3 regions of the Pseudorhodoferax sp. LjRoot39 genome follow, and region 3 is predicted to be linked to each of the others. Evidence: predicted binding sites of a transcription regulator. Region 3 holds the regulator's gene; each other region holds the start of a gene.
The links. Region 3 encodes FNR, which switches genes on or off when oxygen is low (the NO sensors DNR and NnrR bind a similar motif). Its sites were predicted from a motif close to TTGATNNNNATCAA; they were not measured.
Positions count from the first base shown of each region.

Region 1: the regulator FNR is predicted to act here: its motif matches at 5,366-5,379, upstream of cyoA (ubiquinol oxidase subunit II).
Region 2: the regulator FNR is predicted to act here: its motif matches at 5,233-5,246, upstream of ACSQ4M_RS12895 (OmpW/AlkL family protein).

Region 1 covers NZ_CAXUQL020000001.1:4,762,320-4,771,685, forward strand. The annotation lists gene ACSQ4M_RS22230 (ATP-binding protein) at 1-470, opposite strand, end outside; gene ACSQ4M_RS22235 (SURF1 family protein) at 483-1,211, opposite strand; gene cyoD (cytochrome o ubiquinol oxidase subunit IV) at 1,208-1,621, opposite strand; gene cyoC (cytochrome o ubiquinol oxidase subunit III) at 1,621-2,250, opposite strand; gene cyoB (cytochrome o ubiquinol oxidase subunit I) at 2,243-4,246, opposite strand; gene cyoA (ubiquinol oxidase subunit II) at 4,256-5,224, opposite strand; gene ACSQ4M_RS22260 (MFS transporter) at 5,453-6,793, shown strand; gene ACSQ4M_RS22265 (molybdopterin-dependent oxidoreductase) at 6,812-7,402, opposite strand; gene ACSQ4M_RS22270 (NADPH-dependent FMN reductase) at 7,562-8,149, shown strand; gene ACSQ4M_RS22275 (YkvA family protein) at 8,153-8,425, opposite strand; gene ACSQ4M_RS22280 (diguanylate cyclase domain-containing protein) at 8,513-9,366, opposite strand, start outside.
Region 2 covers NZ_CAXUQL020000001.1:2,721,172-2,730,537, reverse strand. The annotation lists gene ACSQ4M_RS12915 (ABC transporter ATP-binding protein) at 1-910, shown strand, start outside; gene ACSQ4M_RS12910 (ATP-binding cassette domain-containing protein) at 907-1,719, shown strand; gene ACSQ4M_RS12905 (ABC transporter substrate-binding protein) at 1,767-3,254, shown strand; gene ACSQ4M_RS12900 (tetratricopeptide repeat protein) at 3,265-4,566, shown strand; gene ACSQ4M_RS12895 (OmpW/AlkL family protein) at 4,563-5,162, opposite strand; gene metF (methylenetetrahydrofolate reductase [NAD(P)H]) at 5,302-6,147, opposite strand; gene ACSQ4M_RS12885 (TlyA family RNA methyltransferase) at 6,144-6,902, opposite strand; gene ahcY (adenosylhomocysteinase) at 6,920-8,368, opposite strand; S-adenosyl-L-homocysteine riboswitch at 8,443-8,513, opposite strand; gene ACSQ4M_RS12875 (MFS transporter) at 8,581-9,366, shown strand, end outside.
Region 3 covers NZ_CAXUQL020000001.1:5,597,074-5,606,439, forward strand. The annotation lists gene ACSQ4M_RS26020 (sulfite exporter TauE/SafE family protein) at 1-651, opposite strand, end outside; gene hemN (oxygen-independent coproporphyrinogen III oxidase) at 842-2,251, opposite strand; gene fnr (fumarate/nitrate reduction transcriptional regulator Fnr) at 2,367-3,086, shown strand; gene ACSQ4M_RS26035 (hypothetical protein) at 3,064-3,309, opposite strand; gene ACSQ4M_RS26040 (nitrogen fixation protein FixH) at 3,318-3,569, opposite strand; gene ccoG (cytochrome c oxidase accessory protein CcoG) at 3,580-5,001, opposite strand; gene ccoP (cytochrome-c oxidase, cbb3-type subunit III) at 5,009-5,908, opposite strand; gene ACSQ4M_RS26055 (cbb3-type cytochrome oxidase subunit 3) at 5,918-6,055, opposite strand; gene ccoO (cytochrome-c oxidase, cbb3-type subunit II) at 6,067-6,690, opposite strand; gene ccoN (cytochrome-c oxidase, cbb3-type subunit I) at 6,711-8,147, opposite strand; gene soxR (redox-sensitive transcriptional activator SoxR) at 8,298-8,762, shown strand; gene ACSQ4M_RS26075 (efflux RND transporter periplasmic adaptor subunit) at 8,919-9,366, shown strand, end outside.

The DNA of each region.
Region 1 (9,366 bases), 830 kb from region 3:
GCCCACAGCGCCAGCGCGGCGAAGCAGGCCGAGGTCACGCCCACCATGGTCCAGGTGGCCCAGGCCGGCAGCAGCACGGCGCCCAGGATCACCTGCAGCAGGTACAGGAACACGAAGGGGTTGGTCGCGCCACCGGACAGGTAGAGCTGGGCCGTGAGCGCGGCCACGTCCACCAGCAGCGCGACCAGCAGCTCCACATTGGTCACACGCCGGCCCGTGCGCGCGCGCAGTTGCGACAGCACATTGAAGGCGACCAGGCAGCCCAGCACGGTCAGCATGGGCTCGACCGGGATCGCGATGCGCAGCCCGTAGTGCACGACCTCGATGGTCAGCACCTGGCCGAACACGGCGATCCAGCGCAGCTGGATCAGCTGCTGCAGGTTCTTGAGGCCGGCCGCCTTGTCGGGGCCGGCCGGACGCGCGGGAGAGGGCGCTGAAGGACGTGCGGCGCCGGTGGTGGAAAGAGGCATGGGGCCGGATTGTCAGTCCGGCGAGCGGCGCGTCGAGCGCCACGCATACCACCCGCCGGCCGCCACCATGGCCGCCAGCGCGAACCAGGTCAGCGCATAGACCAGGTGGTTGTCGGTGAAGCGCAGCACCGTGAGCCCGCCCACGGGCCATTGGCCGGCAGGCGTCGCCTGCGCATCGACGAAGTAGGGCGCGACGCGGTCGGCGGGCAGGCCGCGCGCGGCGGCGATGGCCGCCACGTCACGCGAATGCCAGCGGTTGGCGGCCGGGTCGTTCTCGCGCAGGAAGCCGCCATGCGGTTCGCTGATGCGCAGCAAGCCGGTCACGCTGACCGGGCCGGCCGGCGGCGCGGCCTCGCGTTTGGCGGGGTCGCGCCGGTCGGGTGGCACGAAGCCGCGGTTGACGAGCACGATGCTGCCGTCCTGCAGGCGCAGCGGCGTGAGCACCCAGAAGCCGGCGCCCAGCGTGGTGCTGGCCTGCACCAGGGCCTCGTTGGCGTGCAGGAATTCGCCTTGTAGACGCAGCCGGCGGTACTCGAAATCCAGGGGTGCGGCCTGGATGGCGGGCCAGGCCCGCGCGTCCGGCGGGGCCACCGGCGTGGCGCTGACGCGCGCCTCGGTGCGCGCGATCAGGCCCTTCTTCCAGCCCAGGCGCTGGACCTGCCAGGTGCCCAGCGCGATGAACACCGCACTCAGCAGGGCGGCGGCCAGCAGCACCCAGGGCAGGCCGCGCGCACGCGTCATTGCGTGTGGTGCTGGTGCGCCGCAGCAGGTTGCTGCTGGTGCTCGCCGTGCGAAGGCATCATGTTGGCGTTCATGTGGAACATGACCCACAGCGTGCCGGCGATCGCGATCGCCACGAAGACCACCGTGAACATGGTGGACAGCATGGTCCAGCCGCCCTCGACCTTGCCGTTCATGTGCAGGAAGTACACCATGTGCACGAGCACCTGCACGATGGCGAAGCCGCCCAGCACCAGGATGGCCGTGGTGCGGTCCTGGATCACGTTGGCCATGACCAGCCAGAACGGGATGGCCGTCAGGATGACGGACAGCACGAAGCCGATCACGTACTCGCGCATCGAGCTGTGCGGACCGACGTCGCCGTGGTGGTCATCGTGCTGGCCGTGGTGTGCGTGGGTATCAGAGGCCATCACAGCACTCCCATCAGGTAGACGAAGGTGAAGACGCCGATCCAGACGACGTCCAGAAAGTGCCAGAACATGGACAGGCACATCAGCCGGCGCTTGTTCTCGTGGATCAGGCCGTGCTTGGCGATCTGCACCATGAGCACGACCAGCCAGATCGAGCCGAAGGTCACGTGCAGGCCGTGCGTGCCGACCAGCGCGAAGAAGGCCGACATGGCGGCGCTGCTCTGCGGGCCGGCGCCTTCGTGGATCAGGTGGTGGAACTCGTAGAGCTCCACGGCCAGGAAGGCCAGGCCGAACAGGCCCGTGACGGCCAGCCAGATCAGCGTGCCGCTCTTGTCGTTGACCTGCTTGCGCAGCATGGCGAAGCCGAAGGTGATGGACGACAGCAGCAGGAAGGCCGTGTTGAGGGCCACCAGCTTGAGGTCGAACAGTTCGGCACCGCCGGGGCCGCCGGCGAAGCTGCGGCCCAGCACGCCCCAGGTGGCGAACAGCGCGGCGAAGATGAGGCAGTCGCTCATCAGGTAGAGCCAGAAGCCCAGCGCGGTGCCGTTCTCCGGGTGCGGTTCGTGCGCGAGGTGGTACTCGCGCGCTGCGGTGGCGCCGTGCGCGCCGTGGTGAGCCAGATCAGCCATGTTGTGCCAGCAGTTGGGTGCGCGCGTTTTCCGTGGTGACCACTTCAGCGGCCGGAATGTGGTAGTCGCGCTTGTAGTTGAAGGTGTGGACGATGGCGCCGATCACGATGGCCGCGAACGAGGCGATGGCCAGCGGCCACATGTGCCAGATCAGCGCGAAGCCCCAGATCAGCGAGAGCACCGAGAGCACCACGCCGGAACCCGTGTTCAGCGGCATGTGGATGGCCTGGAAGCCGGACAGCGGGCGCTTGTAGCCGTGCTTCTTCATGTCCCACCAGGCGTCCACGTCGTGCACCACCGGGGTGAAGGCGAAGTTGTACTGCGGCGGGGGCGAGGAGGTGGCCCACTCCAGCGTGCGGCCGTCCCACGGGTCGCCCGTGTGGTCGCGCAGCTGGTCGCGCTTGAGGAAGCTCACGCCCAGCTGGACCAGGAAGGCGCCGATGCCCAGGGCGACGATGCCGGCGCCGCAGGCGGCGATCACGAACCAGATCTGCAGGGAAGGATCTTCGAAGTGGTTGGCGCGGCGCGTGACGCCCATCAGACCCAGCACGTACAGCGGCGTGAACGCCACCCAGAAGCCGACCAGCCAGCACCAGAACGAGACCTTGCCCCAGAACTCGTCGAGCTTGTAGCCGAAGGCCTTGGGGAACCAGTAGTTGATGCCCGCGAACATGGCGAACACCACGCCGCCGATGATCACGTTGTGGAAGTGGGCGATCAGGAACAGGCTGTTGTGCAGCACGAAGTCCGCGGGCGGCACGGCCAGCAGCACGCCCGTCATGCCACCGATGGCGAAGGTGACCATGAAGCCCACCGTCCACAGCATCGGCACCGTGAAGCGGATGCGGCCGCGGTACATGGTGAACAGCCAGTTGAAGATCTTCGCCCCGGTCGGGATCGAGATGATCATGGTGGTGATGCCGAAGAAGGCGTTCACGCTGGCGCCCGAGCCCATCGTGAAGAAGTGGTGCAGCCACACCAGGTACGACAGCACGGTGATACACACGGTGGCGTAGACCATGGAGGTGTAGCCGAACAGGCGCTTGCGGCTGAAGGTGGCCACGACTTCGGAGAACACGCCGAAGGCCGGCAGCACCAGGATGTAGACCTCGGGGTGGCCCCAGATCCAGATCAGGTTCACGTACAGCATGGGGTTGCCGCCCAGGTCGTTCGTGAAGAAGTTGGTGCCCAGGTAGCGGTCCAGGCTCATCAGCACCAGGGCGGCCGTCAGCACCGGGAACGAGGCCACGATCAGCGCGTTGGTGCACAGCGCGGTCCAGGTGAAGATCGGCATCTTCATCATGTCCATGCCGGGCGCGCGCATCTTCACGATGGTCACCAGCAGGTTGATGCCTGACAGCGTGGTGCCCACCCCCGCGATCTGCAATGACCAGATGTAGTAGTCCAGCCCGACCCCGGGGTTCTGGTGGCCCAGGTTGGACAGCGCCAGCCAGCCCGAGGTGGAGAACTCACCGAGGAACAGCGAGACCATCACGAGGATGGCGCCGGCCGTGGTCATCCAGAAGCTGAAGTTGTTCAGGAACGGGAAGGCCACGTCGCGCGCGCCGATCTGCAGCGGCACGAGGTAGTTCATGAGGCCCGTGACCAAGGGCATGGCCACGAAGAAGATCATGATCACGCCGTGGGCCGTGAACACCTGGTCGTAGTGGTGCGGCGGCAGGTAACCCAGGTTCTCGCCGAAGGCCATGGACTGCTGCAGGCGCATCATCACGGCGTCGGCGAAGCCGCGCAGCAGCATCACGATGCCCAGCACCATGTACATGATGCCGATCTTCTTGTGGTCGATGCTGCACAGCCAGTCGCGCCACATCGGGCCCCACAGGCGGAACTTGGTGAGCAGCACGAGCACGAACAGGCCGCCCAGGCAGACGGCGATGAAGGTCCACAGCAGGATGGGTTCGTGGGACATCGGAATCGAGTCCCAGGTGATGCGGCCCAGCAACCAGTGTGCAGGCGCGGTCGTGTGTTCGGTCATGGCCATGGATCAGAATTCCTGGAGATCGGTGCGCGTGGCGGCGGTGCACAGGGCATCCTCCGATGCGGCGGCGAGCTTGCGGGCGGCGGTCTGGGCCTGGGCGCGCTGGGCATCCTTGGCCATCGTCTCGTGCATGCAGGTCTGGCCGTCCTCGACGCACAGGTTCAGCACGCGCTGGTACAGACCGTCCTCGACCGTGGAGAACAGCGCCACGGGGTTGCGCTCGCTGGGCTTGACGAGGTCGCGGTAGGCGTTGCGCGTGAGCGGCTGGCCTTCGGCCTTGGCCTTGGCGACCCACTTGTCGAAGTCCTCGTTGGACAGGCCGTGGAACTTGAAGGTCATGCCCGAGAAGCCCGCGCCGCTGTAGTGCGAGGACATGCCCTTGTACACGCCGGGCTTGTTGATCACCGCATTGAGCTCGGTCTGCATGCCGGGCATGGTGTAGATCATGCCGGCCAGGTCGGGCACGTAGAACGCGTTCATCGTGTGGCTGGAGGTCAGCTTGAACAGGATGGGGCGGTCCACCGGCGCGGCCAGCTCGTTGACCGTGGCGATGCCTTGCTCGGGGTAGAAGAACAGCCACTTCCAGTCTAGCGAGACCACCTGCACTTCCAGCGGCTTGGTGTTCTCGGGGATGGGCTTGCCGGCGGCAATGCGGTCCAGCGGGCGGTACGGGTCAAGCTGGTGGGTGCTGATCCAGGTCAGCGCGCCCAGCGCGATGATGATGACCAGCGGGGCCGACCAGATCACCAGCTCGAGCTTGGTGGAGTGGTGCCACTCGGGGTCGTAGTCGGTCTGGGCGTGCTTGCCGTCCTGGCGGTAGCGCCAGGCGAACAGCAGGATCAGGAAGATCACCGGCACCACGATCAGCAGCATCAGCAGCGTGGCGATGACCACCAGCCGACCTTGCTGGGCCGCGACGTCGCCGGCTGGAAAGAGCACGACCATCTTGCTGCAGCCGGCCAGCAGGCCGGCCATGGCGAGTAGAAGTGGTGCTCGGAGGAGGTTCAGTAGGCGCATGCTGTTGAACGGGGGTTCGGGCAACCCTCTGCGGGTTACTCCGGGTTGCAGATAACCCGGAAATGTATCCGGGCTTCATGGCTTGGGCGATTGGACGTTTTGTCCTACATCAAGCGCGGCGCCCACATGCCACGGTATATAGTGGCCTCTCGATAGGCAAGTGGCAAACCCAGTGGAGACCGCTCGATGTCCAGCATCAGCCAAGCAGCAACCCTTCCCATTTCCTTCGACGAGCGCCAGCACGGGCGCTTTCCTGAAACCGAGAACCATGTCGACCCGGGCGACATCGCCGTCGGAGTGGTGATCGGCCGGACTTCCGAGTACTTCGACTTCTTTGTCTACGGCATCGCCTCAGTGCTGGTGTTTCCTGCGGTGTTCTTCCCGCACATGCAGCGGCTCGACGGCATCCTGTGGTCGTTCGCGCTGTTCGCGCTGGCCTTCATCGCGCGGCCGATCGGCACCGTGGTCTCGATGGCCATCCAGCGCCGCTGGGGCCGGGCCACCAAACTGACCATTGCACTGTTCCTGCTCGGCTCCTCGACTGCGGGCATCGCCTTCCTGCCCGGCACCGTGAGCCTGGGTTTCACGGCGGTCTGGCTGCTGGCCGCGCTGCGCATCGGCCAGGGGCTGGCCCTGGGTGGCTCCTGGGACGGCTTGCCGTCGCTGCTGGCGATGAACGCGCCCAAGGGCAGGCGCGGCTGGTATGCCATGCTGGGCCAGTTGGGCGCACCGATCGGCTTCATCCTGGCCAGCGCACTGTTCGCCTACCTGTATGGCGCGCTGTCGCATGCCGACTTCCTCGACTATGGCTGGCGCTACCCCTTCTTCGTCGCCTTCGCGATCAACGTGGTGGCGCTGTTCGCGCGGCTGCGGCTGGTGGTGGCCGAGGACGTGGAGGAGCAGCTGAACCAGCGCGAACTCGAGCCCGTCTCCGCCACCGAACTGGTGCGCACGCAGGGCGCGAACGTGTTCATCGGCGCCTTCGCGGCGCTGGCCAGCTACGCGCTGTTCCACCTGGTCACGGTTTTCCCGTTGTCGTGGATTCAGCTGTACACCGAGCAGTCCATCGTCGGCTTCCTGCTGATCCAGGTGCTGGGCGGCTTCCTGTGCGCGGGCAGCATTGCCTTGTCGGGCCGGCTGGCCGACCGCTATGGTCGCCGCCGCACGCTGGGCACGCTGGCCACCATGATCGCGGTGTTCAGCGGCTTCGCGCCCACGCTGCTCGATGGCGGCACGCTGGGCCAGGACGTGTTCATCCTGCTGGGCTTCATCCTGCTCGGGCTGTCCTATGGCCAGTCGTCCGGCACGGTGACGGCCAACTTCGCGCCGCGCTACCGCTACACGGGTGCGGCGCTGACTTCCGACATCGCCTGGCTGTTCGGCGCAGCCTTCGCGCCGCTGGTGGCGTTGGGCCTGTCGGCGCACTTCGGGCTGGGCTATGTGAGCGTCTACCTGCTGTCGGGCGCGGCCTGCACGCTGGGTGCGCTGGCCCTGAACCGCGCGCTGGAAGACCGCGAGCGCGACTGATGCGTCAGGGCAGGGCGCTCAGCCCTGCAGCGCGACGTCGATGTAGTAGACGCCCCAGGGGCACAGCGCAAAGCGCTCGTGCACGGGCTTGTCCTTGAAGGCCGGCAGGTTGTCGGCGTCGTACACCGCCCATTGCGGGCCCAGGCCGCCGAGGGCCATGGGCTGGTCGTCCAGGTGCGTGGCCACCATCATGCGGTAGGCCTGCGCGTCGGCCAGCGAGATGACAGCGTTGTAGCCATCGACCGCGCGCAGGCCCAGGCGCAGCGGGGCCTTGAGGTCGGCGCCTGCCTCGGCCAGCACGGTGGTCAGCAGCGGGCCGCTCAGCTTGTGCTTCTTGTTGTCGTACTCCAGCGTGGGCGTGATGTGCACGCGCGCCAGGCGCTGCAGCGCCGCGCCGTCGAAGGCGAAGGCGGTGCTGAACTGCACCTTGTGCTTGGCCATCATCTGGTCCAGCGCCTTGTCCAGCGGCCCGCGGTTGCCCTTGCCGATCGCGCCGCCCACCGTGAGCAGCGTGGGCTGGCCGCCAGCGGCCGGCTTGGCGGCACCCTGGGCCCGGGCCGTACCGACGGCGGCCAGCGCGGCGCCGGCCAGGAAATCTCGCTTGTGCATGTCTTCTCCCGTGGTTGTTGGCGGGCGGATTATGGTCGGGCGTCCGACCGTCTTTCGCATGGCGCGGTGAAGCCGAGGGCGAACGCCCGACTTGGGCCACAATGCCGGCCGGCCGACCCGTCGGGCGGCGTTCCATGTTCTTGTTCCCGAAGTTCATCCATGTCTGCACGCCGTCTCCTCGTCATCCCCGCCAGCGCACGCACCGGGTCCTTGAATGTCCAGCTGGCGCGCCATGCGGCGCGTGTGGCACAGGCGGGCGGCTGGCAGGCCCAGCTGCTGGATCTGCGTACGCTGGCGCTGCCGGTCTACGACGGCGACCTGGAGGCCGCCGAAGGCGTGCCGCCCGGTGCGCTGGCCTTGCAGCAGGCCATTGCCGAGAGCACGGCGGTCCTGGTCGTGACACCCGAGTACAACGGCTTTCCGACGCCGCTGTTCGTCAACGCCTTCGACTGGCTGTCGCGCATCCAGGCGGCCGATGGCCGTCCTGCGGGCCTGGCCAGTACGGCCGACAAGCCCGTCGGCCTGCTGTCGGCCTCGCCCGGGCCGCTGGGCGGCCTGCGTGCCATGAACTTCGTGCGGCAGTACCTGCAGATGGCCTTTGCCATGCTGGTGGTGCCGCAGCAGTTCGCGCTCGGCCGGGCGAACGAGGCATTCGATGCCGAGGGTGGCCTGGCCGATGCCCGCGCATCGCAGTCGGTGGCGCGTGTACTCGACGCGCTGGCCCGGCTGGTACCGGCCGAGCGCTGAGCTTCAGCCGGCGCGGGCCGCCAGGTCGGCCTGCAATCCAGCTGGCAGGCGCGCGAGTAGCCAGCGCAGGGCCAGCGGCAGCAGCACCAGGTCGTCGACAACCCCGAGGAACGGGATGGTATCGGGCAGCAGGTCGACCGGGCTCAGCAGGTAGACCAGCAGGCCGGCCGCAGCCAGCTTGAACCAGCGCGGCGCACGCGGGTCGCGCAACGCCCACCAGAACTTCATCAGGTCACCCCGGACCAGGGTCCACAGCAGCGACACACGTTTGAACATCGGCGGAGTTCCTTCAGCGGGCCGGCAGGCCGTTGCCCAGGACATGGGGACCGGCGCCGTCCGCGCAAGGCCCACAGACACCTTGTTTCAAATCGGCATGCGGCCGGAGCGCTTGGCGGCGTACATCGCGCTGTCGGCACCCGAGAGCAATTCATCGGCCGATATGCCGCAGCGCGGCTGGTAGACCGCGCTGCCGATGCTGACGGAGACCTGTACCGTGGCCGCCTCGAGCACGAAGGGCGCGGCGATGGTGGCGCCGATCTTGGCGGCCACGGCGGCAGGGTCGGCCAGCGGATCGCCGACCGGCTCAAGTACCACCACATATTCGTCCCCAGCCAGCCGCGCCACCGTGTCGGTGACGCGCACGGCAGCCACCAGGCGCTGGCCGACCTGGCGCAGCAATTCGTCGCCGGCCTCGTGGCCGTGCGTGTCGTTGACGGCCTTGAAACCGTTCAGGTCCAGGAACAGCAAGGCCAGGCTGTGGCCCTGGCGCTCCGAGCGCGCCAGCGCAGCAGGCAGGTTGCGTTGCAGCAGGCGGCGGTTGGGCAGGCCGGTCAGCGCGTCGCGGGTGGCCTCGTTCTCCAGCCGCAGTTCCAGCTCCTTGCTGGCCGTGGTGTCGAAGACCAGCGCATGGAAGCCGTCGACCTGGCCTTGCGCGTCGCGGTAGGGCAGGTAGATGGCCATGCTGTGCTGGCGCTGGCCGCGCACCACCATGCTGCGCTCGAACTGCACGCGCTCACCCTGCAGCACGCGGGCCAGTTCGGGCTGCCACAGGCGCACGGCGGCCTCGCCGTAGAGGGATTCCATGGTCTCGCCGATCAACGCGTCCGGGTCCTTGCCGAACCAGTCCAGGTAGGCGCGGTTGGCAAAGCGGTAGCGCAGCGTGCGGTCGACGTCGGCCACCAGCGCGGGGATGTTGTCGGTGATGGTGTGCAACTGGG
Region 2 (9,366 bases), 2.9 Mb from region 3:
CGGCGTCTCCTTCGACCTGGCCCGCGGCGAAACGCTGGGCATCGTCGGCGAATCGGGCTGCGGCAAGTCCATCACCGTGATGTCGCTGATGGGCCTGTTGCCCGCCAACGCGCGCGTGGGCGGCAGCATCCGCTTCGGCGGCCAGGAACTCGTGGGCCTGCCCGAATCCGCGATGTGCAAGATCCGCGGCAACCGCATCGGGATGATCTTCCAGGAGCCCATGACGGCGCTGAACCCGGTGCACACCATCGCGCGCCAGGTGGCCGAGCCGCTGCGGCTGCACCGCGGCCTGTCCAAGGCAGACGCCCGGCGCGAGGCCCTGGCCCTGCTGGACCGTGTGGGCATCCCCGACGCAGCGCAGCGCCTGGACGCCTACCCGCACCAGTTCTCGGGCGGCCAGCGCCAGCGCATCATGATCGCCATGGCGCTGGCCTGCGAGCCTGACCTTTTGATCGCCGACGAGCCCACGACGGCGCTGGACGTGACGATCCAGAAGCAGATCCTCGACCTGCTGGCCGAGCTCGTGGCCGAGCGCGGCATGGCGCTGATCCTGATCTCGCACGACCTCGGCGTGATCGCGCAGACCGTCTCGCGCATGCTGGTCATGTACGGCGGCAGCGTGGTCGAGAGCGGGCCCACGGCCGCCGTGTTCGCAGCACGCGCCCATCCCTACACGCAGGGCCTGTTCGCGGCCCGGCCCGCGCTGGGCGCGGCCAAGGGCCACCGGCTGGCGACCATCGCCGGCAGCGTGCCCGAGCTGGTCGACCTGCCGCCGGGCTGCCCGTTCGCGGGCCGCTGCGCCTACACCGTGCCCGCTTGCGAGGCCACGCCCCCGCCGCCGACGCTGTTACCGCACGACCATGCGGTGCGTTGCATCCGCCTGCAAGAGATCGCTGGAGCGACGGCATGACGACGGCATTGTTGGAAGTGCAGGACCTCGTGCGCCACTACGCAATGCCGCGCGAAAGCCTGTTCGGCCCGCCGCCCATGGTCCGTGCGCTCAACGGCGTGAGCTTCGCATTGCAGGCCGGCCGCAGCCTGGGCATCGTCGGCGAATCGGGATCCGGCAAATCCACCATCGCGCGCCTGATCATGGCGCTGGACCGCCCAACCAGCGGCAGCGTGCGCCTGCAGGGCCAGGACCTGCACCAGCTGGACACCGATGCGCTGAAGACGGCGCGGCGCGACTTCCAGATGGTGTTCCAGGACCCCTACGGCTCGCTGGATCCGCGCCAGACCGTGGCCCGCATCGTGGCCGAACCCTTGGCGGCCCTGGCCGGATCGAGCACCAGCGAGCAGCGCCAGCGCGCCGCCGAGATGCTGGACGCCGTGGGCCTGCGCAGCACCGACCTGGACAAGTACCCACACGAGTTCTCGGGCGGCCAGCGCCAGCGCATCGCGATCGCCCGCGCGCTCATCACGCGGCCCAAGCTCATCGTGGCCGACGAGCCCGTCAGCGCGCTCGACGTCTCGGTGCAGGCCCAGGTGCTCAACCTCATGCAGGACCTGCGCGAGAAGTACGGCGTGAGCTACCTGCTGATCAGCCATGACCTCGCTGTGGTGCACCACCTGTGCGACGAGGTCTGCGTGCTGCACCGCGGCCTCATCGTCGAACGCGGCGAGACGGCGCGGCTGTTCCAGCACGCCGAGCACCCCTACACCCAGGCGCTGCTGGCGGCCGTGCCGCGCGCCGAACCGCCGGACCGGCGTCCGATTTGAGGTATGGTCCGCCGGTTTTTCCTGCTTGTTCTTTGGGAGACGTAGAGATGTTGAACCGCCGTACCGTCCTGACCACCGGCGCCGCTGGCGCTCTCAGCACCGCATTGCCGGCCTTTGCGCAGAACCGCAAGGACGCCATGGTGCTGGGCATGACGCTGGAGCCCACGGGCCTGGACCCGACCGTCAGCGCCGCCGCCTCCATCGCCGAGGTCACGCTCTACAGCATCTACGAGACGCTGACCAAGATCCAGCCCGACGGCCGCGTCGTGCCGCTCCTGGCCGAGAGCTGGGACGTCTCGCCCGACCTCAAGACCTACACCTTCCGGCTGCGCAAGGACGTCAAGTTCCACAACGGCGAGCCCTTCAACGCGCAGACCGTCAAGTTCGCGTTCGAACGTGCCGGCGGCGAGAAGAGCACCAACAAGGACAAGCGCACCTTCGCCAACCTGGGTGTGCAGGCGGTCGACGACTACACCGTGGTGCTGCTGAACAAGGAGATCGACCCCGACCTGCCGTTCGCGCTGGGCCAGGCCACGGCCGTCATCGTCGAGCCCAAGAGCGTGGACACCAACACCGCCAAGCCCGTCGGCACCGGCCCCTACCAGCTCGAAAGCTACAACAAGGGCTCGGCGCTGTGGCTGCGCAAGTGGGCGGCTTACCGCAACCCCGCCGCGGCCAAGCTCTCGCGCATCGGTTTCCGCTTCATCTCCGACCCGGCCGCCCAGGCCGCCTCGCTGCTGGCCGGCGACGTGGACGCGTTCCCGCGCATCGCCACGCGCGTGGTCGCGCAGTTCAAGGGCAACCCGCAGTTCCAGACCATCCTGGCCGGCTCGCGCGCCAAAACCATCCTGGCCTTCAACCACCGCCGCGGCCCGCTCAAGGACCTGCGCGTGCGCCGCGCCATCCTGGCCGCCATCGACCGCAAGATGGTGATCGACGGCGCGGCCGACGGCTTCGGCACGCCCATCGGCAGCCACTACGTGCCCGGCGCGCCGGGCTACGTGGACACCACGGGCATCAACCCCTTCGACCTGGACAAGGCGAAGAAGCTGATGGCGGAGTCGGGCATCAAGACGCCGCTGGAACTGACCATGACGCTGCCGCCGCCCCCGTACGCCCGCCAGGGCGGCGAGGTCATCACGGCGCAGCTGGCCAAGATCGGCATCGCCGTGAAGACGCAGAACGTGGAATGGGCGCAGTGGCTGTCGGGCACCTACGGCGGCGGCTTCAACTTCGACCTGAGCATCGTCTCGCACGTCGAGCCCTTCGACCTCAACAACTACGCCAAGCCCGACTACTACTGGGGCTACGACTCCAAGGAGTACCGCGCGCTGTACGACAAGCTCATGGCCACGGGCAACCTGGCCGAGCGCAACAAGCTGCTCGGCGACGCCCAGCGCCTGCTGGCCACGGACGCGGCCAACGGCTTTCTGTACCAGCCGCAGTTCCCCACCATCGCCAAGAAGAACGTCAAGGGCCTGTGGACCAGCCTGCCGATCTTCGCCAACGACCTGGGCGCCCTGTCCTGGGGTTGAGCTGACCGGCATGCCCGTCGACAGCCTGGGCAACCCCGTCACGTTGGACGACGCGGCGAGCCTTGCGCGCGTCGACGACTTCGTGCAGGGCCTGCTGCGCTACGAGCCACGCGCGGTGGCGCTGCTGGAGATCGCGGACAGCGAGTCCGCTGCGCTCGTGCAGGCCTACGCCGCAGCGCTGCAGATGTTCGCCGAGACGCCCGGTGCGCCAGCTGCCGCCAGGCCGCACGTGGAGCGCGCGCAAGCCGCGGCCGCAAGGACGACGCCGCGCGAACAGCGCTTCGTGGCCGCCGTCGCGGCCTGGGTGGCCGGCGACATCGCCCGCGCCATCACGCTGCACGAAGAACAGGCCGTCGAATGTCCGCGCGACCTGGTCTCCGTCAAGCTCGGCCAGTACCACCTGTTCAACCGCGGCGATGCGCCCGGCATGCTGCGGCTGGCGCGCGCCGTACTGCCAGCCGCTGGCGACGTGCCGCAGCTGCACGGCATGCTGGCCTTTGGCTGGGAGCAATGTCACTTCCTGGACGAGGCCGAGGCCGCCGCGCGGCAGGCACTCGCAGGCGAACCCGGTGAGCCCTGGGCACACCACGCGCTCGCGCACGTGATGCTGACCGAGGGGCGAATCGCGGAAGGCCAACAATTCATGGCGGCGATGGCACCGCACTGGGCCGGCCTGAACTCCTTCATGCGTACGCACAACTGGTGGCATGCCGCGCTGTTCGCAATCGAACTGGAACAGTTCGACGATGCGTTGCGGCTGTACGACGAACAGGTCTGGGGCGTGCTGCCGGCTTACTCGCAGGACCAGATCAACGCGGTCTCGCTGCTCGCGCGGCTTGAACTGGCCGGCGCCGACGTGGGTGCACGCTGGCAGGAGCTGGCGACCTGGCTTGCCCCGCGCGTGGCCGACCAGGTGCTGGCCTTCCTGGATCTGCAGTACCTCTACGGCCTGGCGCGCGCAGGCCGGCCCGAGGCCGGCCAGTTGCTGGCCAACCTCGCGCAGCGCGCGGCCGAAGATCATCACTGGCGAGAGATCGCCCTGCCAGCGGCCCAGGGCCTCGTGGCCCATGCGCGCGGGCAGCATGCGGACGCAGCGTATGGACTGGCCCGCGCCCTGCCCCGCCTGCGCGAGATCGGCGGCAGCCACGCGCAGCGCGATCTGTTCCAGCAGATCTACATCGACGCACTTGCGCGCGGCGGTCAGCTGGCCGAGGCGCAACACCTCGTGCAACAGCAGGCGCGGCTGACGCCAAGCTCGCGCCGGCTGCGGCGCCAGGGCCATGCGCTGGCTCTGGCCCTGGGCATCGGCTAGAAGCGCCAGCCCAGGCCCACGCCGAACAGCACGGGGTCCACGTCGAAGCTGCCGACCTTGGTGCCCGCGACCTTCACGTCCGTGCCCAGCCAGACCTTCTTGATGTCGAAGTTCAGCACCAGGTTCTTGTACGGCAGCGGAATGTCCACGCCCAGCTGCAGCGCGCCGCCGAAGCTGCTGCGGTCGATGCCCACGCCGGCCGGCAGGTGCACCGAGCTGAAGCGCGTGTAGTTGACGCCGGCACCCACGTAGGGCCGCACACTGCCGGTCGGGTTGAAGTGGTATTGCGCCGTCAGCGTGGGCGGCAGGTGGCGCAGCGTGCCGATGGTGGTGCCGTTGGAACGCAGGTCGTGCTTCTGCGGGATCGTCAACACCAGCTCGGCGGCGATGTTGGGCGTGAAGAAGTAGCTGATGTCGACTTCGGGGATGGTCTTGTTGTTGATGGACAAGCCCAGGCCCGTGCTGTCGCCGTTGTCGCTGTTCAGGTGCACGGCGCGCACGCGCACCTGCCAGGGTCCGGTCGCGGTGCTTTGTGCGATTGCGGGGGCCGCCACCGCCAGGCCCAGCACGGCCGCGGCGATCAATTGCTTGTTCATGGTCTTTTCTCTGTCATCGGTCCGGGAACACTCCCGAGACCGATTACAGAAGGACCGTGGCGTGCGCGACTTGATGCGCCTCAAACAGCGCGGCACCGGCGGCCCGAACCCGCCGCCGGCTTGCGCTGTGTCAAACGATCTACAGGCCCAGGCGCCGGCAGAGCTCCAGCGTGGCCACCGACTGGTTCATCGTGTAGAAGTGCAGCCCCGGCGCACCGCCGCGCAGCAACTGCTCGCACAGCGTGGTCACCACGTCCAGGCCGAAGGACTTGATGGAGGCCGTGTCGTCGCCGAAGGCCTGCAGCCGCAGCCGGATCCAGCGCGGGATCTCGGCACCGCAGGCATCCGAGAAGCGCATGAGCTGCGTGGAGCTGCCGATCGGCATGATGCCCGGCACGATGGGCACGTCCAGGCCCAGGCGCTGGCTGTCCGCGCAGAAGCGGAAGTAGGCGTCGGCGTTGTAGAAGTACTGCGTGATGGCCGAGTCGGCCCCCGCACGCACCTTGGCCGCATAGGCCTGCAGGTCGGCCTCGGGCGAGCGCGCCTGCGGATGCACTTCCGGGTACGCCGCCACCTCGATGTGGAAGGCGTCTCCGGTCTCGGCGCGGATGAAGGCCACGAGGTCGCTCGCGTACTGGAACTCGCCGCCCGCGCCGTAGCCGCTGGGCAGGTCGCCGCGCAGCGCCACCAGGCGCTTGACACCCATGGCGCGCAACTCGGCCAGCTGCGTGCGCACGGTCTCCTTGGTGGCGCCGATGCACGAGAAGTGCGAGGCCGCGTCCACGCCCTCGGCCAGGATCTCGCCCACGGTGCCAAAGGTGCCCTGCTGCGTCGAGCCACCGGCGCCGTAGGTGACCGAGCAGAACTGCGGCTTGCGCGCGTACAGCGCCTGGCGCACGCCGCGCAGCTTGACCGCGCCCTCGGGCGTCTTCGGCGGAAAGAACTCGTAGCTGACCGGCGTGGCCGGTTGCGTGCCCGTGTTCATGCTTGCTTTCTCCCCAGGATCCAAAACTCGCGGTTGCCGTCGCCCCCGCTGATCGCGCTGTCCCACCAGCCGGCCACCGCCAGGCCCAGCTCGGCGCAGCAGGCCTCGATGCGCGCGCGCACGACGGGGTACAGGCTCTCGTCGCGCACGATGCCGCCCTTGCCCACCTGTCCGGGCTGCAGTTCGAACTGCGGCTTGACCAGCATCAGCAATGCGCCGTCGTCGGCCAAGAACGGCACGACGGCAGGCAGCACCAGCGTCTGCGAGATGAAGGACAGATCGCCCACGATGAGGCCGAAGCCCTCCGCAGGTAGCGCATCGCCCAGGTGTTCGGCCTGCAGCGCGCGCGCATTCACGCCCTCGATGCAGTCCACGCGCTCGTCCGCGCGCACCCGCGCATGGACCTGGCCGTGGCCCACGTCCACGCCCACGACATGCGCCGCACCGTGCTGCAGCAGGCAGTCGGTGAAGCCGCCCGTGGACTGGCCGACATCCAGGCAGACCAGGCCGGCCGGGTCGACGCCGCTGGACTGCAGAGCGCCTTCGAGCTTGAGTCCGCCGCGCGAGACGTAGCGCGACTCGGCCGCATCCGCCAGCTGCAGCTCGGCCGCCTCCGGCAGTTCGTCGCGGTTCTTGGCAACGGCCTTCCAGGGCCCGTTGCCCACGCGCCAGGACAGGCCGGCGGCGATGAGCCGCTGGGCCTGCGAGCGGGATGCGGCCAGGCCGCGGTCCACCAGCAGTTGGTCGGCACGCATGCCCAGGCCCGCCGCCATCAGTAGCGGTAGGTGTCGGGCTTGTACGGGCCCTGCACCGGCACGCCGATGTAGGCGGCCTGCTCCTTGGTCAGCACGCTCAGTTGCGCGCCGAGCTTGGACAGCTGCAGGCGGGCAACCTTCTCGTCCAGGTGCTTGGGCAGCACGTAGACCTGGCCGACCTTGTATTCCTTGGGCTTGGTGTAGAGCTCGATCTGGGCGATGGTCTGGTTCGCGAACGAGGACGACATCACGTAGCTCGGGTGGCCCGTGCCGCAGCCCAGGTTCACCAGCCGACCCTTGGCCAAGAGGATGATGCGCTTGCCTGGCTTGCGGCCGACCTTCGGGAAGATCACGTGGTCGACCTGAGGCTTGATCTCTTCCCACTGGCAGTTCTTTTCCAGCGCGGCGACGTCGATCTCGTTGTCGAAGTGGCCGATGTTGCAGACGATGGCCTGGTCCTTCATGGCCACCATGTGCTCGTAGCGGATCACGTCCTTGTTGCCGGTGGTCGTGACGAAGATGTCGGCCTTGTCGGCGGCGTATTCCATGGTCACGACGCGGTAGCCTTCCATGGCGGCCTGCAGCGCGTTGATCGGGTCGATCTCGGTCACCCAGACCTGGGCCGACAGCGCGCGCAGGGCCTGGGCCGAGCCCTTGCCCACGTCGCCGTAGCCGGCCACCACGGCCACCTTGCCGGCGATCATCACGTCGGTGGCGCGCTTGATGCCGTCCACCAGCGACTCGCGGCAGCCGTACAGGTTGTCGAACTTGCTCTTGGTCACCGAGTCGTTGACGTTGATGGCGCGCATCTGCAGCGTGCCGTTGGCCGACATCTCGTTGAGGCGGTGCACGCCGGTGGTGGTCTCTTCGGTCACGCCGATGATGTTCTTCAGGCGGCGGCTGTACCAGGTCGGATCGACCTTGAGCTTGGCCTTGATGGCGGCGTGCAGGATCTTCTCTTCCTCGCTCTTGGCGCGGCCCAGGGCCTTGATGTCCTTCTCGGCCTTGGCGCCCAGGTGCATCAGCAGCGTGGCGTCGCCGCCGTCGTCCAGGATCATGTTGGGGCCGTCGTTCTTGCCCGTGAATTCGAAGATGCGGTGCGTGTAGTCCCAGTAGTCGACCAGCGACTCGCCCTTGATGGCGAACACCGGCGTGCCGGAGGCCGCGATGGCGGCGGCGGCGTGGTCCTGCGTCGAGAAGATGTTGCACGAGGCCCAGCGCACCTGCGCGCCCAGCGCCTGCAGCGTCTCGATCAGCACGGCGGTCTGGATCGTCATGTGCAGCGAGCCCGTGATGCGCGCGCCCTTGAGCGGCTGGCTCTTGGCGAACTCGTCGCGGATGGCCATCAGGCCGGGCATTTCGGTTTCGGCGATGGCGATTTCCTTGCGGCCCCAGGCGGCGAGGCCCAGGTCGGCGATGGCGCAATCGGTGTTCAGCAGTTGCTTGGAAGAGGCAGGGGCGTTCATGACGGCTCCGTGGTCCCGGGAAGGGACAGGTTGAAGACGACCACGCTTTGGGGGAATGAACTCACCGCACGGAGCGTGGGCGAGCGTCGTTGCGAATGGAATCCGAGCCTCGCGCCATGCTGGCGCTGCAACGCTCCTCGGAAGCGCGCGATTATAGGAGGGCCGGCCTTGGCGACAATCGCCCGCCCCTCGCATCCTCCATGCCTTCTGCCATGCCTGCCGCACGCGCCCCGGCGCTGGGCCTTGTCGCCCTCTTCGTCTCCACCTTCCTGGAACTGGTCGGCTACTTCATGGTCACGCCCTGGCTGCTGCTGCAACTCAAGGGCGCGGCGGTCTCCAGCACCCTGGCCGGTCTGTTCGCGGCCACCGGCTGGGCGGCGATCTTCCTGGTCACGCCGTTCTCTTCCTGGGTCACGCGCGCGCTCGGGCGCAGGCAGACGCTATGGCTGTCGGCGGCTGTGCCGGCGCTGGCCTGCTGCGGCTTCGCGCTCACGCGCGAACTGCCGGTCTGGTTCGCACTTGAGATGCTGGCCGGCGCGGCCTCGGGCCTGCGCTGGGTGCTGGCAGAGGCGCTGGTGGCCGAGTTCTCGACCGCGCGCACGCGCGGGCGCAACGTGGGCCTGTTCGAGACCATGGTGGGCGCGACCTTCGTGATCGGCCCGGCCCTCTTGGTCTGGGTCGGCGCCGACGCGCCCGCCGCACCCTGGATCGCCGTGGGTTGCATGGCTGCCGGGCTGCTGGCCAGCCTGCTGATCCCGCGCGTGCCACCGGCAGACGATGCACACGCGGCCCACGTCGGCCTGCGCGGTGTCTGGGCCGCGCTGCGCGCGCACCCGGTGATCATGCTGGCCGGCTTCGTCGGTGGCTTCTTCGAGGCAGGCATCACCTCGGTGCTGCCGCTGTACGGCCTGAGCCTGGGCCTGACGGCCGCGGCCGCGGCGCTGCTGGTCTCCGCGAGCGGCCTGGGCAGTGCCGTGCTGATGCTGCCCGTCGGCATG
Region 3 (9,366 bases):
AGAACTGCCCAGCAAGGCCAGGCCGGCCAGGCGCGTGCCCCAGGCCGAGAGTGCCTCCGCCCGACCGGCCAGCACGCCGTGCGGCCCGCCGGCCAGCGCCGGCAGGCGCAGCACCAGCCAGGGCGCCGCCCACAGCGACAGCGCGGAACCGGCCGCGAAGGCCAGCATGGCGCCCGCACCACGGGCCACATCGCCCGCGAGCGCCGCCGTCAGCAGCGCCGCCTGCAGCAAGCCGCAGGGCATCAGCGCCCAGGCCAGGCCCACAAGGAAACTGCCGCCACGCCGCGGCGCCAGCGCGCGCACGCGCTGCCACAGCGCCCGGCTCTGGCGTTCCAGCCAGGCCGGCTGGCGTGCCTGCAGCAACAGCACCAGCCCCAGCGCGATGGCGGCCAGGTGCACGAAGCTCCAGAGTGGCCGCAAGGCCACGCTGGCGCCGCCCAGCCAGCCCAGGCCCTGCATGGACCAGGCGGCCAGCGCGCCCATGGCCGCGTAGCCGGCGGCCCGGCCGGCATGGAATTGCGCCAGCGCGCGGCCGCCCTGCGGCCCGGCGGCGCGGCCGATGCCAGCACAGGCCGCGCCGCACATCAGCGCGCAGTGCGGGCCGCCGGCCAGACCCATCAGCAGCGCCGTCATGCCCAGTTCGGCGGCCATCTCAGTTATCCATTGCGCTGGCGCGCCACCCGCAGGACACGAAACTGGGACGCAAGCCACTGCTCCGAAGGCCGCGGAGCAGGCCATGCCAGCGGACGCCGCGGAACGGGCTCTGCCCGGCCGCTGGCGGCGCCCCTGGAGGGGGATGGAATGGCTGCACGCAGTGAGCCGTTCAAACGGGGTGGTTCCATTACAGGATGCGCGAGAAGCGCGCGCGGGTGCGGTCGGCCTGCACGTAGCGGTCGAACACCATGGCCACGGCGCGCACCAGGTACCAGCCCGTCGCCGTGACCTGCAGGCCCTGGGCGTCGATCTGCACCAGGCCGTCGTCCTGCAGCACGCGCATCTGCTCCAGTTCGGCTCTGAAATACTGGCGGAAGTCGATCAGCCAGGCCAGCTCGACGGGTTCGAACTGCAGCGCGCCCTGGCACATCAGCGCCATGATCACGCTGCGGCGCAACAGGTCGTCGCGCGTGAGCGCCAGCCCGCGCACCACGGGCAGCGCACCCTGGTCCAGCAGGTCGCAGTACTGCTCCATGGTCTTGGCGTTCTGCGTGTAGCTGGCGCCAATCTTGCCGATGCCCGACACGCCCAGCGCGATCAGGTCGCAATCGGGCTGCGTGCTGTAGCCCTGGAAGTTGCGGTGCAGCCGGCCCTGGCGCTTGGCCACGGCCAGCGCGTCGCCGGGCAGCGCGAAATGGTCCATGCCCACGTAGACGTAGCCGGCGGCTTCGAAACGCGCCAGCGCCGCGCCCAGCATGGCCAGCCGCGCCGCGCCGTCGGGCAGCTGTTCGGCATGGATGCGGCGCTGCGGCTTGAAGCGCTCGGGCAGGTGCGCATAGCCATACAGCGCGATGCGTTCGGGACGCAACGCGACGACCTGCTCCAGCGTCTGCGCGAACGAGGCCGGGGTCTGCAGCGGCAGGCCGTAGATCAGGTCCACATTGATGGACTCGAAGCCCAGGCCGCGCGCGCTGTGCACCAGCTGCTCCACCTGGGCGTAGGGCTGCACGCGGTGCACGGCCTTCTGCACGGCGGGGTCGAAGTCCTGCACGCCGAACGACAGCCGGTTGAAGCCCAGCGCCGCGAGGTGCTGCAGCCGCGCAGCGTCCACGGTGCGCGGGTCAATCTCGATGGCGTATTCGCCGCCCGGCGCCAGCGCGAAGCGGCTGCGCAAGAGGTCCATGAGCCGGGCCAGTTCGGCATCGTTCAGAAAGGTCGGGCTGCCACCGCCCAGGTGCAGCTGCGAGACCGGCTGGCCTTCGCCCAGCGCGGCCACGTACAGGTCGATCTCGCGCGCCAGGTAGTCCAGGTAGGGCGCGGCCCTCTCATGGCGCTTGGTGATGATCTTGTTGCAGGCGCAGTAGTAGCACAGCGACTCGCAGAACGGGATGTGCACGTACAGCGAGAGCGGCAAGGCCCGCCCCGCCCCGCCGTGGCGGCGCTGCGCCAGCGCCTGCTGCAGGTCGTCCGGGCCGAAGGCCTCGACGAAGCGGTCGGCCGTGGGGTAGGAGGTGTAGCGCGGGCCGGGCCGGTCGAAGCGCTGCAGCACCTCGGTGGGAATGGCGTGGGCAGCAGGGCAAGCCAGTGGAGTCGTCATGGGAAATCCTCAGACTCTGGACTGTGCCTGCGTCGACCTGACCAGACCTTGATCAAGATCAAGCCTTTGTTCGCTCATTTTTGAGACAATTTGCGTCACGTCATGAAAGGACGCCATGCTGCCGCACACCATCAAAGTCGCCTGTTCCAACTGCAACCTGCGTGAGCTGTGCATGCCCATGCAGCTGGACCAGCAGGAACTCGAGCGCATCGACGAAGTGGTCGCGACGCGCAAGTCCGTGAAGCGCGGCGCCACGCTGTTCCACAGTGGCGAGAAGTTCGTCTCGCTCTACGCGATCCGCACCGGCTTCTTCAAGACCACGGTGGCCACCGACGACGGCCGCGAGCAGGTGACGGGCTTCCAGATGGCCGGCGAGATCATCGGCCTGGACGGCATCGTCAACGACAAGCACAGCTGCGACGCCGTGGCGCTGGAAGACGCCGAGGTCTGCGTGATGCCCTTCGACCGGCTCGAAGAGCTCTCGCGCGAGGTCAACGCGCTGCAGCACCACGTGCACAAGATCATGAGCCGCGAGATCGTGCGCGAACACGGCGTGATGCTGCTCCTGGGCAGCATGCGCGCCGAGGAGCGCGTGGCGGCCTTCCTGCTGAACCTGGTCAAGCGCCTGCATGCCCGCGGCTTCTCGCGCAGCGAACTCGTGTTGCGCATGACGCGCGAGGAGATCGGCAGCTACCTGGGCCTCAAGCTCGAAACCGTGAGCCGCACCTTCTCCAAGTTCGTGGAGGACGGCACCGTCGAGGTCAAGCAGCGGCACCTGCGCATCCTCGATGCCGATGCGCTTGCCCGCATCGTCAATCCCCAGGTCTGCCACTGACCGTCTCCGGTGTCGCCAGCAGCAGCGTGAGCGCGCTGCCCGCCATGGCCACCACCCAGAACGCGAAGAAGCTCGCGGTGTAGACCGCCATCGCCGACCAGTCCAGCGCCCGGCCCAGCCAGTGCAGGTCGTGCGGATCGACCAGCGCGAACACGATGATCTCCAACACGCCGGCGGCCAGGAAGGCCGGCCAGGCGATCCACATCCAGCGCCGCGCGGCCATGGCCTGCCTCAGCGCCGCGCCGGCACGCCGCCGGTCGCCGCGTGGTTGCGCCCCGCCATCGCGGGCTGCAGGTCGAAGGCATCCTCGGCCGCGACCTGCGCCGGCGGCGCCGTGACCACCGGGTCGGCCCCGCGGAAGGCGATCACCGCCGTCGCGATGCCGGCTACCACGACCACCAGCGGGCCGCCGATCACCATCCAGACCATGCCGTAGCGCCACCAGGGGCGCACGACGCGGCTCGCTTGCTGTTGTTCTTGCATCAGAGTCTCCTCACCGGGGAACCAGGAACACGGACTTCTCGCGCACCTGCTCGTTGCCGTCCAGCATGCGCAGTTCGAAAAGGATGGGGTGCGAGCCACCGGCCGCCCCGCCCTGCTGCAGCGGCAATTGCAGGCGCACGGCGACCCAGCGCGAGGCCGTGGCGTCGACCTCGACCTCGGGCTCGGATGTGACGACGAGCCCGGGCAGCCCGCTCGCGGCGATGGCGAAGCGCTGCTGCGACTCGGTGGCGTTCATGATCTGCAGCCGGTAGACGTTCTCGATGGCGCCGCCGGCCACGATGCGCGCCATGGCACCGCGGTCGCGCACCACGTCCACCTTGAACGGCGTGCGCAGCGCCAGGCTCACGGCCAGGCCCAGCGAGATCGCGAGCAGCACGCCGGCATAGACCAGCACGCGCGGGCGCAACACCCTGCGCCAGATCTGCGCGCGACTCCAGCCCTTGGCCAGCCCTTGTTGCGTCGTGAACTTGACGAGGCCGCGCGCGTAGCCCATCTTGTCCATCACGCCGTCGCAGACGTCGGCGCAGGCGCCGCAGCCGATGCACTCGTACTGCAGGCCCTTGCGGATGTCGATGCCGGTCGGACAGACCTGCACGCACAGCGTGCAGTCGATGCAGGCACCCAGGCCGCGCGCCGCCGCGTCGGCGTTGCGCGGGCGGCTGCCGCGCGGCTCGCCGCGGGCGCTGTCGTAGCTCACGATCAGCGTGTCGCGGTCGAACATCGCGCTCTGGAAGCGCGCATAGGGGCACATGTACTTGCAGACCTGCTCGCGCAGGAAGCCGGCATTGCCGTAAGTGGCCAGGCCGTAGAACAGCACCCAGAAGACCTCCCACGGGCCCATGGTCGTGGTGATGAAGGACATGGCCAGCTCGCGGATCGGCGTGAAGTAGCCCACGAAGGTGAAACCGGTCCACAGCGCGAAGACGATCCAGGCGGTGTGCTTGAACCACTTCTTGACGAACTTCTCCATCGACAGCGGGGCCGCATCGAGCTTCATGCGCGCACCGCGGTCGCCCTCGATGCGCCGCTCGATCCACAGGAAGATCTCGGTGTACACCGTCTGCGGGCACGAGAAGCCGCACCACAGCCGGCCAGCCACGGCCGTGAACAGGAACAGCGACAGGGCCGAGATCACCAGCAGGCCCGCCAGGTAGATGAAGTCCTGCGGGTACAGCACCAGGCCGAAGATGTAGAAGCGCCGCGCCTCCAGGTCGAACAGCAGCGCCTGCCGCTCGCCCCACTGCAGCCAGGCGGTGCCGTAGAAGGCCAGCTGCGTGAGCCAGACCAGGGCCCAGCGCCAGTTCTGGAAGAAGCCCGCGACGGTGCGCGGGTAGACCGTCTTCTGGGCCTCGAACAGCGGGACCAGTTCGGACTCGGGCTGGATGGGAATGAGCTTGCGCTCCGCGCTCATGGCAGCCTCAACGGTTCGACAGGCCCCAGACGTAGGACGCCAGCACGCGGATCTGCTCCGCGCTGAACTTGCCTTCCTGCGCCGGCATCTGGTTGGTCTTGCCGTTGTTGACCATGGCGACGATGGCCTCCTCGCCCCAGCCGTGCAGCCAGATGTCGTCGCTCAGGTTGGGCGCGCCCAGCAGCGGATTGCCCTTGCCGTTGCTGCCGTGGCAGGCCGCGCAGACCGTGAACTTGGCCTTGCCCAAGGCGGCGCGCACCGAGTCGTGCGGGCCATTGGACAGGCTCAGCACGTAGTGCGCCACGTTGCGCACGTCGTCCGGCGTGCCCACCGCCGCGGCCATGGGCGGCATGGTGCCGATGCGGCCCTTGGCGATGGTCTCGGCGATCTTCTCGGGATCGCCGCCCCACAGCCAGTCGCCGTCGGCCAGGTTCGGGAAGCCCTTGCTGCCGCGTGCGTCCGAGCCGTGGCACTGGGCGCAGTTGTTCATGAACAGCCGCTCGCCGATGGCATGGGCCTGTGCGTCCTTGGCAATCTCGGGCACAGGCATCGCGGCGTACCTGGCGTAGACCTGCGCGGTGGTCTCCTTGTGCTTGGCCACGTCGGCCGCGTGCTCGCCCACCGAACTCCAGTTCAGCGTGCCCGGCTTGTCGCCCAGGCCGGGGTACAGCACCAGGTAGAGCACGCCGAACACCACGGTGATGACGAACATCCACACCCACCAGCGCGGCAGCGGGTTGTTCATCTCGCGCAGGTCGCCGTCCCAGACATGGCCGGTGGTGTTGTCGCCGGTCGGCGAGACGCGCGCCTTGCCGGCGCCCCACAGCAGCAGCACGCAGCCGAGGATGCCGCCCAGGGTCACGGCAATGATCGCGATGGACCAGAAGCCGCTTGTGAAATCGCTCATGGTGTCCTCTTACTCCTGCTCGAAGGGCAGTTGCGCTGCCTCGTCGAACGATTGCTGGTTGCGGCGCGACCAGGCCCAGGCCCAGATCGCAATGAAGGCGATGAACGAGGCCACGGTGGCCACGGAACGCAGGGTGTTGATGTCCATGGTCCAGTTCCTCACTTCACGGCCAGGCCGAGCGACTGCAGGTAGGCGATGGTGGCCTCCATCTCGGTGCGGCCCTTCACGTCGGCCGGCGCCTTGGCGATCTCTTCGTCGCTGTAGGGAACGCCCAGGCGGCGCAGCGCGCGCATGTTGGCGGCCAGTTGCGCGCCGTCGATCGTGGCCTTGTCCAGCCAGGCGTAGGCCGGCATGTTGGACTCGGGCACCACGTCGCGCGGGTTCAGCAAGTGGATGCGGTGCCACTCGTCGTTGTACTTGCCGCCCACGCGGTGCAGGTCGGGACCGGTGCGCTTGCTGCCCCACTGGAACGGGTGGTCGTAGACGAACTCGCCGGCCAGCGAGTGGTGGCCGTAGCGCAGCGTCTCGGCCTGCAGTGGGCGGATCATCTGCGAGTGGCAGTTGTAGCACCCCTCGCGCAGGTAGACGTCGCGGCCGGCCAGCTGCAGCGCGGTGTAGGGCTTGACGCCTTCGATGGCGACCGTGGTGGTGCGCTGGAAGAAGAGCGGCACGATCTCCACGAGGCCGCCGACCAGCAGCACCAGCAGGATCAGCACGATCATCAGGAAGTTGTTGGTCTCGATGCGCTCGTGCGCACCGGGCTTGTCGAGGTTCTGCGACATGGTTGTTCTCGTGCGTGGGTTCAGTGGGCTGCCACGGGTTGCGGGATCACGACCGTCGCGGGCCTGGCGTTGAGCATGGTCATGACCATGTTCCAGGCCATCACCAGCATGCCGCCCAGGTACAGCAGGCCGCCCAGCAGGCGCACCGCGTAGAACGGGTACGTGGCCTTGACGGACTCGGCGAAGGTGTAGGTCAGCGTGCCGTCGGCGTTGACGGCGCGCCACATCAGGCCCTGCATCACGCCGGCGATCCACATCGCGGCGATGTACAGCACGATGCCGATGGTGGCGGTCCAGAAGTGCAGCTCGATGGCCTTGACGCTGTACATCTGCTTCTGGCCGAACAGGCGCGGGATCAGGTAGTACAGGCTGCCCATGGTGATGAGCCCGACCCAGCCCAGCGCGCCCGAGTGCACGTGGCCCACGGTCCAGTCGGTGTAGTGGGAAAGCGCGTTGACGGTCTTGATCGACATCATCGGGCCCTCGAAGGTGCTCATGCCGTAGAACGACAGGGCCACGATCAGGAAGCGCAGGATGGGGTCGTCGCGCAGCTTGTGCCAGGCGCCCGACAGCGTCATGACGCCGTTGATCATGCCGCCCCACGAAGGCGCCAGCAGGATCAGCGAGAACACCATGCCGACCGACTGCGTCCAGTCCGGCAGGGCCGTGTAGTGCAGGTGGTGCGGGCCGGCCCACATGTAGGTGAAGATCAGCGCCCAGAAGTGGACGATGGACAGCCGGTAGCTGTAGACCGGGCGCTCGGCCTGCTTGGGAATGAAGTAGTACATCATCCCGAGGAAGCCCGCCGTGAGGAAGAAGCCCACGGCGTTGTGGCCGTACCACCACTGCACCATCGCGTCCTGCACGCCGGCATAGGCCGAGTAGCTCTTCCAGAAGCTGGCGGGCATCTCGGCGCTGTTGACGATGTGCAGCAGCGCCACGGCGATGATGAAGGCACCGTAGAACCAGTTGGCCACGTAGATGTGGCGCACCTTGCGCGTGCCGATGGTGCCGAAGAACACGATGGCGTAGGACACCCAGACCACGGCGATCAGCACGTCGATGGGCCACTCCAGCTCCGCATACTCCTTGCCCGTGGTGTAGCCCAGCGGCAGCGTGATGGCGGCGGCCACGATCACGGCCTGCCAGCCCCAGAATGTGAACGATGCGAGCCAGCCGCCGAACAGCCGGACCTGGCAGGTGCGCTGCACCACGTAGTAGGCCGTGCCGAACAGCGCGCTGCCGCCGAACGCGAAGATCACTGCATTGGTGTGCAGCGGCCGCAGCCGGCCGTAGCTGAGCCATGGAATGCCCAGGTTCAGTTCCGGCCAGGTCAGCTGCGCGGCGATGATGACGCCCACCAGCATGCCCACCACCCCCCACACCACGGCCATCACGGAAAACTGGCGCACGACGGCGTCGTTGTAGACCGCGGCCGGGCTCGTCGATTGATTCATCGCTGCCTCTCTTGAACGCTTTTTCAGCACTGCGGGGCAGTGTCGGACGGGGCCGGCAGGGGCGCTTTGATGCATGTCAAGCGACATGCAGGTGCCGCACGGCACCCGGGCCGCGCCCTACACTGCGGGCCCGATCCGAGAACCGACGGCATGTCCACACCCCACACCGACCCGCCGCGCTACCTCAGCGTGGGCGAGGTCGCAATGCGCAGCGGCGTGGCGGTGTCCGCGCTGCACTTCTATGAATCCAAGGGGCTCATCAGCAGCGTGCGCACCGAGGGCAACCAGCGCCGCTTCACGCCCGGCGTGCTGCGCTACATCGCCATCGTCAAGGTCGCGCAGCGCGCGGGCATTCCGCTGGAGGAGGTGCGCCAGGCCCTGGGCGAGTACCGACCCGAGGTGCGCGTGACGGCCGCGCAATGGCGTGCCGTGGCCTCGCGCTGGCGCCGTGCCATGGACGAACGCATCCTCCAACTGCAACGCCTGCGCGACGAACTGGACAGCTGCATCGGTTGCGGCTGCCTCTCGCTCAAGGACTGCCCGCTGCGCAACCCGGGCGATGCGCTGGCCCAGCAGGGACCAGGGCCGCGCATCCTGGAACGCCCTCTGCGTTGAGCTGCGCCGCCCGCCTGGCCACGCGCCACTGGCGCGGCGGCACCACAGCGAATAACCCTGCCGCTTGACCTCAAGTTCACTTGAGGTCTTACAAACGCGGTCGACCGCCAGGCGCCGGGCACGTTGCCCCGCCTGCAGCGGCAGGGAGAACACAAGATGCAAGAACCATTGCCGGACGCCGCGCGCGTCCGCAGGCCCGCCGCGTGGAAGGCGCTGGCCACCGTCGCGGTCGCGGCGGCGCTCGTGGCCGCCGCGCTGGCCGCCTGGCGCGCCAGCCGCCCCGCCCCACCCGCCTGGTCCGGCGGCGCCCCGATCGATGTGGCGGCCACCACGCTGCAGGCCGAGACCGCGCCGCGCACGCTGCAGGCCCTGGGCGAGCTGCGCGCCGTGCGCCAGGTCATGCTGCCGGCCGAGGTGGCGGGCCGCGTGGCCGCGATCCGTTTCGAGGCCGGCCGCACGGTGCAGGCCGGCCAGCTGCTCGTGCAGCTGGACGACGCGACCGAGCAAGCCGACCTCGCCGCGGCCCAGGCCCAGGCGGCCTTCGCGCGCCAGCAGCTCGCGCGGGCCCATGCGCTGGCGGCCACGGGTGCGCTCGCGCAGGAGG